DNA from 4 places in the Erwinia sp. E_sp_B01_1 genome. Region 2 is predicted to be linked to each of the others. Evidence: predicted binding sites of a transcription regulator. Region 2 holds the regulator's gene; each other region holds the start of a gene.
The links. Region 2 encodes Fur, which represses iron uptake genes when iron is present. Its sites were predicted from a motif close to ATAATAATGAGAACNACTATCAA; they were not measured.
Positions count from the first base shown of each region.

Region 1: the regulator Fur is predicted to act here: its motif matches at 1,959-1,981, upstream of efeU (iron uptake transporter permease EfeU).
Region 3: the regulator Fur is predicted to act here: its motif matches at 1,188-1,210, upstream of bfd (bacterioferritin-associated ferredoxin).
Region 4: the regulator Fur is predicted to act here: its motif matches at 1,137-1,159, upstream of fhuE (ferric-rhodotorulic acid/ferric-coprogen receptor FhuE).

Region 1 is NZ_CP142208.1:2,812,387-2,815,530, forward strand. It holds gene efeO (iron uptake system protein EfeO) at 1-1,021, opposite strand, end outside; gene efeU (iron uptake transporter permease EfeU) at 1,075-1,908, opposite strand; gene putP (sodium/proline symporter PutP) at 2,309-3,144, opposite strand, start outside.
Region 2 is NZ_CP142208.1:1,404,414-1,407,557, forward strand. It holds gene VRC33_RS06890 (beta-N-acetylhexosaminidase) at 1-1,126, shown strand, start outside; gene fur (ferric iron uptake transcriptional regulator) at 1,179-1,622, opposite strand; gene fldA (flavodoxin FldA) at 1,976-2,506, opposite strand; gene ybfE (LexA regulated protein) at 2,669-2,950, opposite strand; gene ybfF (esterase) at 3,097-3,144, opposite strand, start outside.
Region 3 is NZ_CP142208.1:429,970-433,113, reverse strand. It holds gene rpsJ (30S ribosomal protein S10) at 1-59, opposite strand, end outside; gene bfr (bacterioferritin) at 396-872, opposite strand; gene bfd (bacterioferritin-associated ferredoxin) at 957-1,151, opposite strand; gene tuf (elongation factor Tu) at 1,311-2,495, opposite strand; gene fusA (elongation factor G) at 2,566-3,144, opposite strand, start outside.
Region 4 is NZ_CP142208.1:4,395,781-4,398,924, reverse strand. It holds gene uvrA (excinuclease ABC subunit UvrA) at 1-50, opposite strand, end outside; gene ssb1 (single-stranded DNA-binding protein SSB1) at 355-906, shown strand; gene fhuE (ferric-rhodotorulic acid/ferric-coprogen receptor FhuE) at 1,357-3,144, shown strand, end outside.

The DNA.
Region 1 (3,144 bases), 1.4 Mb from region 2:
ATTCGTAACCATCTTTGGTACGGTATTTAGAGAGAATGCTGTCCACTTTTTTGAAGTTAGCATCGATTTTCGCCAGTAATGGCGCATCGGCTTTCTGCAGCATCGGACGCAGCAGGGTAACAATTTTTTGCGCGCCGTCAACGTTAGCCTGGAAGTCCCACAGGTCAGTACGGCTGTAACGATCTTCTTCACCCGAGATTTTGCTGGAAGCCACTTCCTCGATCAGCCCGGCAGCCCCGCCTACTACTTTACCCGGCGGGAAGGCGAGTTCATCAATCCGCTTTTGCAGATCCAGCACATCGGTGTTGAGCTGCTCAGCATAACTCTCCATGCCTTTGGTGCTGTTGTCGCCCCACAGCGCTTTTTCCAGGCGGTGGAAGCCGGTGAATTTAGGATCTTCCGCTTTCTTCTCATAGTCATCTTCACGGGCATCAATGCTGCCATCGAGGTCGGAGAAGAGTTCCGCAATAGGTTCGATACGCTCGTAATGGCGGCGGGTAGGCGCATACAGGGCCTTGGCCTTTTCGATGTCACCGGCTTTGATCGCGTCGGTAAACGCTTTGGTACTGGCAACCAGGTCCACCACTTCCTGGGTCACGTAAGCTTTGTATTCGGTAATCGGACCGGCGAGCTGCATCACATCCGGCTTGCCATCAGAAGCGGCCTGAGTGCCTTTGACAATCAGCTTGCCTTTCGGGTTGCTCAACAGGCCACAGGTGAGGTCGTATTCACCGGGTTCAAGGTTAGCGGTGAGTTTCTGAGTAAAGCCTGGCGCGATATTTTCACGCTCTTCCACCACCATCACCCCTTTCAGGATCTCCCACTCCAGCCCTTTCTGGCTGTTGTTTTTGATAATGAACTGGGTTTTGCCCGCCTTAACGGTGACGCTCATCGGGTCACACTGTTTGTCATTCACGGTGATGTTCACCTGGGGAATATCAGCAGCCATTGCCGCAGCAGAACCGGTAAGCAGAGTCAGCAGCGCAGCATTCAGCGCCTGCCGGCGAAAACGAAGAGTCATAGTAAATCCCTGTGAAAAGTTAACGTGCCTGCAAGCCAGGCACGGACAAAGGCTTAACGCGTCGGGCGCAGTGCACCAGCCTGAGGACGCGCGGGCATAAAGAACAGCAGCAGTGCAGGAATCAGATAGATAAGCCAGACCGCCACTTCGCTGACGCTTGGCGCTTCCTGGTAACCCAGCATCCCTTCCAGCAGCGTGCCGGTTAGCGTGCTGGTGGAGAGCGTGTCACTCATATCAAAGGCCAGCGACTGGAAATGATTCCACAGCCCGGCTTCGTGGAAGGCGCGGATGGCACCTGCGGCCAGCCCGGCCGCGACAAACAGGATAAACAGGCCGGTCCATTTGAAGAAAACGGCCAGATTCAGGCGCACGCCGCCCCAGTAGATCAGCATGCCGAGCACCACCGCAGCGGCAAGGCCCAGGATTGCGCCAACCGGGGGAGCCAGCCCCACATCCTGCTGGAAAGCGGCCAGCAGAAAGAAGACCGATTCCAGGCCTTCACGGGCGACAGCCAGAAACACCATGATAATCAGTGCCCAGCCGCTGTTACTGCCCTTCTGCAGGGCGTGATCCACAGCATCTTCCAGCTGGGCTTTCACATTGCGGGAGACCTTGCGCATCCAGAACACCATATAAGTGAGGATGCAGACGGCAATCACCGCCACGATCCCTTCAAACAGCTCCTGCTCTTTCTGCGGGAACTCGCCAGTGGTTTCATTGATAAACCAGCCCACGCCCAGGCATAACGTAGCGGCGACAAACACCCCAACCCACATCGCACCAAACCACTCGCTGCGGTGGGTTCGCTTAAGATAACTGGCGATCAGACTGACTATCAGCGCGGCTTCCAGGCCCTCGCGTAACATAATTAGAAACGGGACAAACATGCCTGAGGCCTCAACGGTGAAATAATTTCATCTGTGGTAAAGAAACGTAAATCAAAACGATATCGATTATCATTATCGCCAGTAAAAATACAAGAGGCCGCTGAGGTATTTTCGCAAATTGCGAGCAGGGGCGCGGGCTGGAGCGTGGCAGGAAGGGGAAAGCGAAGCGGAACAAAATGACTGGAAATTAAGGGAGGCTTTGGCTGAGGTCGCCTGGAAATGGACGTCTGAACGACGCCCCTCCAGACGGCTTACGAACCTGAAGCGATGGGAGCCTGTGCCCTGAACAAAGCATCACGGGTCATGAACGGCCCGTGCTGAGCTGCCACGGAGGGCGCTTTTTGCGTCTTTGTGAGGGGCAGAGGCTCCCTGAGCCTGCACTTTGCTAATAATTCAGAGATTACACTGCGTTGTATTCCGCTTCTGCGGCATCAAAACGTTTGCGGGCTGCGGCTGAGGGTTCACGGCCCATCAGGCTGACAATCAGAATCGCCAGGCTGGCAAACAGGAAGCCCGGAATGATTTCGTACAGATCCAGCCAGCCATACTGTTTCCACACCAGCACGGTTACTGCACCGATAATCATACCGGCCAGCGCGCCGTTGCGGGTCATGCGTTTCCAGATCAGCGAGAACAGCACCACAGGCCCAAAAGCTGCCCCAAAGCCAGCCCAGGCGTAGCTCACCAGACCCAGCACGCGGTTTTCAGGGTTAGAGGCCAGGGCAATGGCGATCGCCGCCACCAGCAGCACCATCATGCGCCCCACCCACACCAGCTCACGCTGGGTAGCATTCTTACGCAGGAAGTTTTTATAGAGATCTTCCGTCAGCGCACTGGAGCAAACCAGCAGCTGGCAGCTCAGGGTGGACATCACCGCCGCCAGGATCGCTGAAAGCAGGATACCGGCAATCCACGGATTGAACAGAATACGGGCCAGCTCAATAAAGATGCGTTCGCCGTTTTCAGAGACGCCAGCAGCCTGGGCGACGTTGTTCTGGAAGTAAGCGATGCCGAAGAAGCCCACGGCCACCGCACCAGCCAGACACAGGATCATCCAGGTCATGCCGATACGACGAGCGGTGCGGATGGAGCGGTGAGAATCCGCCGCCATAAAGCGCGCGAGAATATGTGGCTGACCAAAGTAGCCCAGTCCCCAGCCCAGCAGCGAGATAATGGCGACAAAGTTCAGGTTTTTCAGCATATCGGTATTTTCAAAGCTTTTGGCCTGAATAACCT
Region 2 (3,144 bases):
CTTTACCGATAAAATCATCAGTGAGATTCAGGCTATGCACCAGGCGGCCGGGCAGCCGCTTCAGACCTGGCATTTCGGCGGAGATGAAGCGAAAAATATCCGATTTGGCGCGGGTTACTCTGACATCAAAAAACCGGTTGCCGGCACCGGGTTGCTGGACATGAGCAAGGAAGATCAGCCGTGGGCGAAATCCCAGGTTTGTCAGAAGATGATTAAAGAGGGGAAAGTGGCCGATCTTGGCCACCTGCCGAGCTATTTTGCGGTGAAAGTCAGTCAGCAGGTTAACGCGCATGGCATCGGCAAGATGCAGGCATGGCAGGATGGGCTGAAAGATGCCAGGGATGCTAACGCTTTTGCCACCGAAAAGGTTGCGGTGAACTTCTGGGATACCCTCTATTGGGGAGGATTTGACTCGGCCAATGACTGGGCAAACAAAGGCTACGAAGTGATTGTTTCAAATCCTGATTATCTCTATATGGACTTCCCGTATGAGGTTAATCCTCTTGAGCGTGGCTATTACTGGGGCACCCGCTTCAGTGATGAACGTAAAGTTTTCGGCTTCGCACCGGATAACCTGCCGCAAAATGCCGAGACCTCGGTCGATCGCGATGGCAAAAATTTCAGTGCAAAATCGGACAAAGCCTGGCCTGGAGCCACCGGGCTTTCCGCTCAGTTGTGGAGCGAAACGGTTCGTACCGACCAGCAGATGGAATATATGATTTTCCCTCGCGTCCTTTCCGTTGCGGAACGAGCCTGGCATCGGGCTGACTGGGAGCAGGATTACAAAGCAGGGAAAGAGTATATCGGTGGTAAAACTCACTTTGTGGATCAGGACGCTCAGCGCCAGGACTGGCAGCGATTTGCCAATCTGCTGGGCCAGCGTGAACTGGCGAAGCTGGACAAGGCTGGCATAGCTTATCGCTTACCTTTACCGGGCGGTAAAATCGTCAAGGGTAAGTTACAGGTCAATACGGCATTACCGGGCCTGGCTGTGCAGTACAGTCTGGATGAAGGGAAAACCTGGCAGCTTTATGAGGCCGGGCATCAGCCACAGGTGGAAGGCAAAGTGTGGTTGCGCACGGTGAATAAAGCCGGCGAACGCTTCAGCAGGGTAGAGAAGCTTTAAGAAGGGCAAAAAAAAACCGGTGAAGTTCACCGGTTTTTACTGTTAGTGCAGATTACTTGTCGTGCAGGGTATCGTCTTCGCGGCAATCGCCAGTGGTACAGTGACCGTAAAGGTACAGACTGTGGTTACTGAGCTTAATACCGTGACGCGTAGCGATGTCACGCTGGCGAGTTTCGATAGATTCATCGCTGAACTCGATCACTTTACCGCAGTCCAGGCAAATGAGGTGATCGTGGTGATGCTGCTGAGTCAGTTCAAAAACGGACTTGCCGCCTTCAAAATTATGACGGGTAACGATCCCCGCATCATCAAACTGGTTCAGAACGCGGTAAACCGTCGCCAGACCAATTTCTTCGCCCATATCTATCAGGCGCTTGTACAAGTCTTCCGCACTGACATGATGGCCCTCAGGTTCCTGAAGCACTTCCAGAATTTTCAGTCGGGGAAGCGTGACTTTCAGGCCGGCCTTCTTTAATGCGGTGTTATTGTCAGTCATGCGGATATTGTCCTGTTACTTTGCTAGTCACTGTGTGGCTGAAAAGCCATGAACATCGGTCGACGCGAAAAGCTAAACGTCTCATTATAGATCTGATACTTCGAAATGAATACTACCGGCGATGCGTCACTGTTGAGGGAGGTAATGATGAAAGTCGTTACGTCCGGAAGAGCAAGCGCTGGGTGAACATTTCGCTCTGTCATCGCCAGCAGGGCGAAGACATTGAGAAAGCGGGGTGACCGATGGCGATATTCTACAGTTTTGCAGATGAAAGTTACAAAAATGTGCCTATTACTTCTATAGGAAAAATCACTGGCCTGATGTGAGATATGTCCCACAACAGGCCGCACTCCTTAAGCTTCAATGATTTCTTGCAGCTGGAGCTCATCAAAAATTTGTTTGACCCACTTTTCGGTACGTTCGCTGGTCAGTTCTGGCTGGCGATCTTCATCAATGGCCAGGCCAAGGAAATGGGTATCATCCGCCAGCCCTTTAGAGGCTTCGAAATGATAACCTTCTGTTGGCCAGTGACCCACGATAACCGCACCCTTAGGCTCGATGATGTCGCGGATGGTGCCCATCGCGTCGCAGAAGTATTCTGCGTAATCTTCCTGATCGCCACAGCCAAACAGGGCTACCAGTTTGCCATTGAAATCAATTTCTTCCAGCGTCGGGAAGAAATCATCCCAGTCGCACTGGGCCTCACCATAATACCAGGTTGGGATACCGAGCAGCAGAATATCAAAGGCTTCAAGGTCTTCTTTGCTGCTTTTAGCGATATCCTGAACTTCAGCAACCTCTTTACCGAGCTGCTTCTGGATCATTTTTGCAATGTTTTCTGTATTGCCCGTATCGCTGCCAAAGAAAATGCCTACGATTGCCATGACTTACTAACCTCTTGAATCTCAATGATGGGGTAAAGGCTGCTCACTACAGATACCGGCAATGATAGCAGACAGCTCCAGGGGGATAAATGAGTAATCCGCCCGCTTTTGTCGCTTTGTGCTTCACCGGCAGATGCCGGACAGCCGGTAAGCTGATGCTGTTTAGCGCTTCTGGTCGGCCAGCTGCGCCATAACCATTTCTTCTATTAACTCACTGCGGCTCATATTACGCTGCTCAGCGAGTTCATTCAGGGCATCCACTGCGTCGCTGTTCATTTTCAGCTCAACGCGTTTCAGTCCCCGCACTTTATCGCGCTTGAGCTGGTTACGTTTGTTGATACGCAACTGCTCATCACGCGTAAGCGGATTAGTTTTAGGTCGTCCCGGGCGACGGTCATCTGCGAACAGATCGATCGTGGTGCGGTCCGTGTTTTCTTTTGCCATAGAATCGTGATACTGAAAGGCTGGAGTTCGATGGTTCAGGCCTGATGTCGGCTGAAATTCGTGCTGCGACAAATTTAAAGCGCGCCATCATACCCCAGTGAAAGTCATGACGACAACGTTTTAGCCATCTCAGGAAACATTTGTTTTTACAGCGCAAAAAAACGTCGAATTGCGCGCAAAACAGCATCAGGTTT
Region 3 (3,144 bases), 970 kb from region 2:
TGATCAATCAGACGATGATCAAACGCTTTAAGACGGATACGGATTCTTTGGTTCTGCATGAGACCAGAGCTCCAATTATTTATAAACGAAAAAAATTACTACTCATACCCATTACGATTGATGGGTGAGTGTAATCGTCTGCACATAACTCCCCTATTGGGAGTATTGTCAGGTGAGCTGATTGCTCGCCTGCGGTTCAGATTGAACCGGGCCGTCATTTCTGACAAGCCCGCGCATTATACGTGGCTCAGCGTTTAACGCAACCTGTTTCTATAGAGCGGATAAGTGAGAAGAAGGGAGGGCTGACTGGAATACAAAGACTAAAAATGCGAACGCCGCTGAACTCTCTGTTTCAGCGGCGTAAATTTGTACAACGACATTGCGGCTACCCTGCCCTACTCTTCTACTTTTATTTGTGACTGCAGATAATTTTGCGTACCTATCTTACCGATCAGCTCAAGCTCGGTTTCAAGAAAATCGATATGCTGCTCTTCATCTTCCAGAATCTTAATCATCATATCCCTGCTGACGTAATCATGAACCTTATCCGCATAAGAGATGGCTTCGCGCAAATCTTTTGCGCCTTCAAGCTCCAGTTGCAGATCGGATTGCAACATCTCTTCCACATCTTCTCCAATGCGTAACCTGCCAAGATCTTGCAGATTTGGGAGCCCCTCGAGAAATAATATGCGTTCAATATATTTATCAGCATGTTTCATTTCATCGATCGACTCATGATACTCAATGTCGTTCAGACGCATCAGTCCCCAGTTTTTGAACATCCGCGCATGCAGGAAATACTGATTGATGGCAACCAGCTCATTTCCAAGCAGTTTATTAAGATGACTTATGATTTTTATATCGCCCTTCATTTTGCTTCCTCCGCTTCCAGTTAATCAAATCGTAGACGCGGAATGAGGGAAGTCAAAAAACCATGACTAAATATAGGGAGATTATCAGGCGATCTCTTTGTACTGCGGAACATGCTGTAATTCTTCATCCATGATTTCGCGTGCGGCGCGGATACATTTACCGCATTGCTTGCCAACCGGGACCAGTTGACGGAGATGCTGTATGGATTTGGGTTGATAACGGCGGACCACTTCGCGGATGGTTTTGTCACTCACAGCATTACACAAACAGACGTACATTTTGCCACTCCAGTACAATTTCTGATCATAGTGTAAATGCGAATCGTTTTTATTACAATGCCTGGCGAATCTGTCCGGATTGCGGACATAAAAAAAGAGCACCTGAGTGCTCTCTTTATTTGCTATGGCGGAGCAAGCTCCGCCTCAGGCTATCAGCAATTAAGCGATAACTTTAGCAACAACGCCCGCACCAACAGTACGGCCGCCTTCACGGATTGCGAAACGCAGACCGTCATCCATCGCGATTGGGTGGATCAGGGTAACAACCATCTGAATGTTGTCACCTGGCATTACCATCTCAACGCCTTCTGGCAGTTCGATGGTACCGGTCACGTCAGTAGTACGGAAGTAGAACTGAGGACGGTAGCCTTTGAAGAACGGAGTATGACGGCCGCCTTCGTCTTTGGACAGAATGTAAACTTCTGACTCAAACTTGGTGTGTGGCTTGATGGTACCTGGCTTAGCCAGAACCTGGCCACGCTGGATATCTTCACGCTTGATACCACGCAGCAGAACACCACAGTTCTCGCCTGCACGACCTTCGTCCAGCAGCTTACGGAACATTTCAACGCCGGTACAAGTTGATTTCACAGTATCTTTGATACCAACGATTTCAACTTCTTCACCAACCTTGACGATACCGCGCTCTACACGACCGGTAACAACGGTACCACGGCCAGAGATAGAGAACACGTCTTCGATTGGCAGCAGGAAAGGCTTGTCAATGGCGCGCTCTGGTTCTGGAATGTAGTTATCCAGGTGGCCAGCCAGCTCAATGATTTTCTCTTCCCACTCAGCTTCGCCCTGCAGTGCTTTCAGTGCAGAACCGCGAACAATTGGCAGGTCATCACCAGGGAAGTCGTAAGCAGACAGAAGTTCACGAACTTCCATCTCAACCAGCTCCAGCAGCTCTTCGTCATCAACCATGTCACATTTGTTCATGAACACGATGATGAAAGGAACGCCAACCTGGCGACCCAGCAGGATGTGCTCACGGGTCTGAGGCATAGGGCCGTCAGTCGCAGCTACAACCAGGATAGCGCCGTCCATCTGAGCAGCACCGGTGATCATGTTTTTCACATAGTCGGCGTGGCCCGGGCAGTCAACGTGCGCGTAGTGGCGAGTCGGGGTGTCATATTCAACGTGTGAAGTGTTGATGGTGATACCACGAGCTTTTTCTTCTGGCGCGTTATCGATCTGGTCGAATGCACGAGCAGAACCACCGTAGGTTTTAGCCAGAACGGTAGTGATAGCAGCAGTCAGGGTAGTTTTACCGTGGTCAACGTGTCCGATGGTACCAACGTTGACGTGCGGTTTGTTACGTTCAAATTTCTCTTTAGCCACGACGATATTCCTTACTTTAATGCTCTCACTCCGTGGTGAGAGCATAGGATCAATATTTTAAAACTGTAGCTTATTTGCTACGAGCTTCAATAACGGCCTGAGCGACATTGTTCGGCGCATCATCATACTTCAGGAACTCCATTGAGTATGAAGCACGGCCTTTAGTCAGAGAGCGCAGCTGAGTTGCATATCCGAACATTTCAGACAGCGGAACTTCAGCATGAATCTGTACGCCAGTAGCGTTAGATTCTTGTCCCTTCAGCATACCACGACGACGGCTAAGGTCACCGATAACGTCACCGGTGTTCTCTTCCGGAGTCTCTACTTCAACTTTCATGATCGGCTCAAGCAGTACTGGAGTTGCTTTCTTAAAGCCGTCTTTGAACGCGATAGAAGCTGCAAGTTTAAACGCCAGCTCTGAGGAGTCAACGTCATGGTAAGAACCAAAGTGCAGACGAACACCCAGATCAACTACCGGATAACCAGCCAGAGGACCTGATTTCAGCTGCTCCTGGATACCTTTGTCAACCGCAGGCACGTATTCAGTAGGAATCACGCCGCCTTTGATGTCGTTGACGAACTCGTAACCTTTAGGGTTAACGCCTGGCTCCAGTGGGTACATGTCGATAACAACATGACCGTACTGACC
Region 4 (3,144 bases), 1.8 Mb from region 2:
ATATTTTTCAAATTATGGGTGCGTGCACCCCGTACTTCGATCTTATCCATTCACACTTCCCGGATTAACACAGACCTCACCATGCCTGTCCGGCATGACCAGAATGAAGCCTGTAATTATGGCACAAAAAAACCTGAATGGATATACAGTGCTTTGCCAGCAAGGCAGGAGAGGATCCCGATCCCGCCTGGTGTCGGGCGATAAAATTCTTCGATCCTTCTCAGGCCGCAACCTGCAACGGGGCAAGCCTGAGAAACCCTTTGCGATCCCGATCTGAAAGTAGGATCTAAGGGAGTGGCATGTTAGAATTTCCGGCTTAGACTTAAAGCAGAACAATTATCGGAGAGACGAATCATGGCCAGCAGAGGCGTAAACAAAGTGATCCTGGTGGGCAACCTGGGTCAAGACCCGGAAGTTCGCTATATGCCAAATGGCGGCGCTGTTGCCAACATTACCCTGGCCACGTCTGAAAGCTGGCGTGACAAGCAGACCGGCGAAACCAAAGAGAAAACTGAATGGCACCGTGTAGTGCTGTTTGGCAAACTGGCGGAAGTCGCGGGCGAATACCTGAAAAAGGGTTCTCAGGTCTATATTGAAGGCGCACTGCAAACCCGTAAATGGACTGACCAGGCCGGCGTTGAAAAATACACCACTGAAGTGGTTGTTAACGTTGGCGGCACCATGCAGATGTTGGGCGGCCGTCAGGGCGCTGGCGGCGGCGCATCAGCCGGTGGCGGCCAGGGCAGCAACAACGGCTGGGGCCAGCCTCAGCAGCCTCAGGGCGGCGCACAGGGCGGCAACCAGTTCAGCGGTGGTCAGCAATCGCGTCCACAGCAGCCACAGCAGAACAACGCTCCGGCTAACAATGAACCGCCAATGGATTTCGACGACGATATTCCTTTCTGATTCGATTCAAAATTGCGTTGAGTATCCCTGTAAGGCCCCGCTGATGCGGGGTTTTTTTTGGCTAAGGACAACCCGGGTGCTGCTGTTACGCTGCACTTCATCACAGACGATTACTGCATATCTTGCCTGCCGCTTTCATTGCTTCCCGCATCCATCATCAGCGCTGGTTTCAACAGATTTACCTGGCTGCACTCTGTCGCGCCCTTATCTTCACTTTCCCACCGGTATCATTCATAACCGTTTTCATTATAAACAATTGATATATATTAATTAATATTTTGTTACTTATTAGCTGTGAACTCCTGCGCGACTGACTGAACGTAAATGATTAGTATTCACATTCTCAACAAGATGCGCGAGTTGCAGGACAACGGCAGCCAGGCGTGTGGTGGACAGCGAAGAAAAAAATAAAACGCTGTTGCTTCCGGTAAATTTTCGATGGGATCTGATATGTCTTTTATTGGCAGGGGAAACGAGGCGGCTTTGCGCGCGTCGAACAGTAAAAACAGCGTAAATTTTTCATTGTCGGCACTGGCCATGCTGGTGCTGATGCAGCCCGCTCTGGCGCAGGCTGACAAGGCGAATACAACGTTAACGGCAGCGACATCCGACGCGAACGCCGTTGCGGTTTCATCTGCCTTGCCCGGCGAGCAGCAGGACATGGTGGTGGGGGCCACGGTGGATGACTCCGCCAGTGAGCAACACGACTACAGCGTGAAAACCACTACGGCAGGCACCAAAATGCTGTTGACCCCGCGCGATGTTCCCCAGTCGCTCAGCGTTATCACCAGCCAGCGGATGAAGGATCAAAATCTTCAGTCGGTGGGGGATGTGCTGACGAACACCACCGGCGTTTCGGCAGAAATCATCGACAGTGAACGCGCCTCTTACTTCTCCCGTGGTTTTGAAATCAGCAGCTACACCTACGATGACATTCCCTCTTCAGTCACCGATACCTGGAATTTTGGCGATGCGGCTGAGGACACGGCTATTTACGACCGTATCGAAGTGGTTCGTGGCGCAACCGGGCTGATGACGGGGGCCGGTAGCCCTTCAGCCTCGGTGAACATGGTGCGTAAGCACGCCGACAGCCGTGATTTTACCGGCAATCTCAGCGCCAGTTACGGTAGCTGGAACAAACAGCGCTATGTGGCGGACGTCTCCGGCCCGCTGAATGAGGCCGGTACCGTGCGTGGGCGGGTTGTTGCAGGTTATCAGGATCAGGACAGCCAGCTTGACCGTTACCATAAAACCAAAAAATTCCTCTATGGCGTGGTGGATGCGGATGTTACTGAAAACACCACGCTGTCGCTGGGCTATGACTATCAGGAATCCAACACCGGCAATCCTACCTGGGGCGGTCTGCCAACCTGGTACAGCAACGGCGTCCGTACCCATTACAATCGCAACACCAGCACTTCAACGGACTGGACGCACTACAACATCAATTCCCGCAAGGTGTTTGCCAACCTCAGGCACGATTTTGATAACGGCTGGAGTGTCCGGCTGAATGGCACCCACGGCGAACAGACGTTCAACGATAAGTTGCTCTATATCGAAGGTTTCCCGGATGCCGTTACGGGTGAGGGCACGAGCGGATTTGGCAGTCAGGATCGCGGGACGCGCAAGCTGGAATCCGTTGACGCTTACGCCACGGGTCCGTTCTCGCTGTTTGGCCGCCAGCACGAACTGGTCGCCGGCATGAGCTACAGCCGTCAGCGTAACTCCACGGAAAGTAATGACGGCCCGATCGATACGGAACAGATGGGCAGTTTCAGTAACAGCTGGAGCGGCAACGTTGCCGAACCGGAATGGCAGGGGTGGTATCAGAATCTGGACGATACCGTCCGGCAGAAGTCGGGTTATCTGGCCGGACGCTTCTCTCTGGCTGACCCGCTGTCGCTGATTATCGGTACCCGTTACACCCAGTGGAGCACGGTTGGCACCAGCGGCAATGTGCACAAGAATAACCTCACGCCTTATGCTGGCCTGATTTACGACCTCAACGATAACTGGTCGGCCTATGCCAGCTACACCTCCATCTTCCAGCCGCAGACCGACCGCGATCGAAGCGGGGCCTATCTCTCGCCGGTTACCGGAAAAAACTACGAAACCGGGCTGAAATCCGACTGGATGAATGGGCGTCTCACTGCCACCTTCGCCGTTTTCCGTATCGAACAGGATAATGTTGCCCAGTACGATGGCGATAATACCGTCGGCAGCGAGCAGGCTTATTAC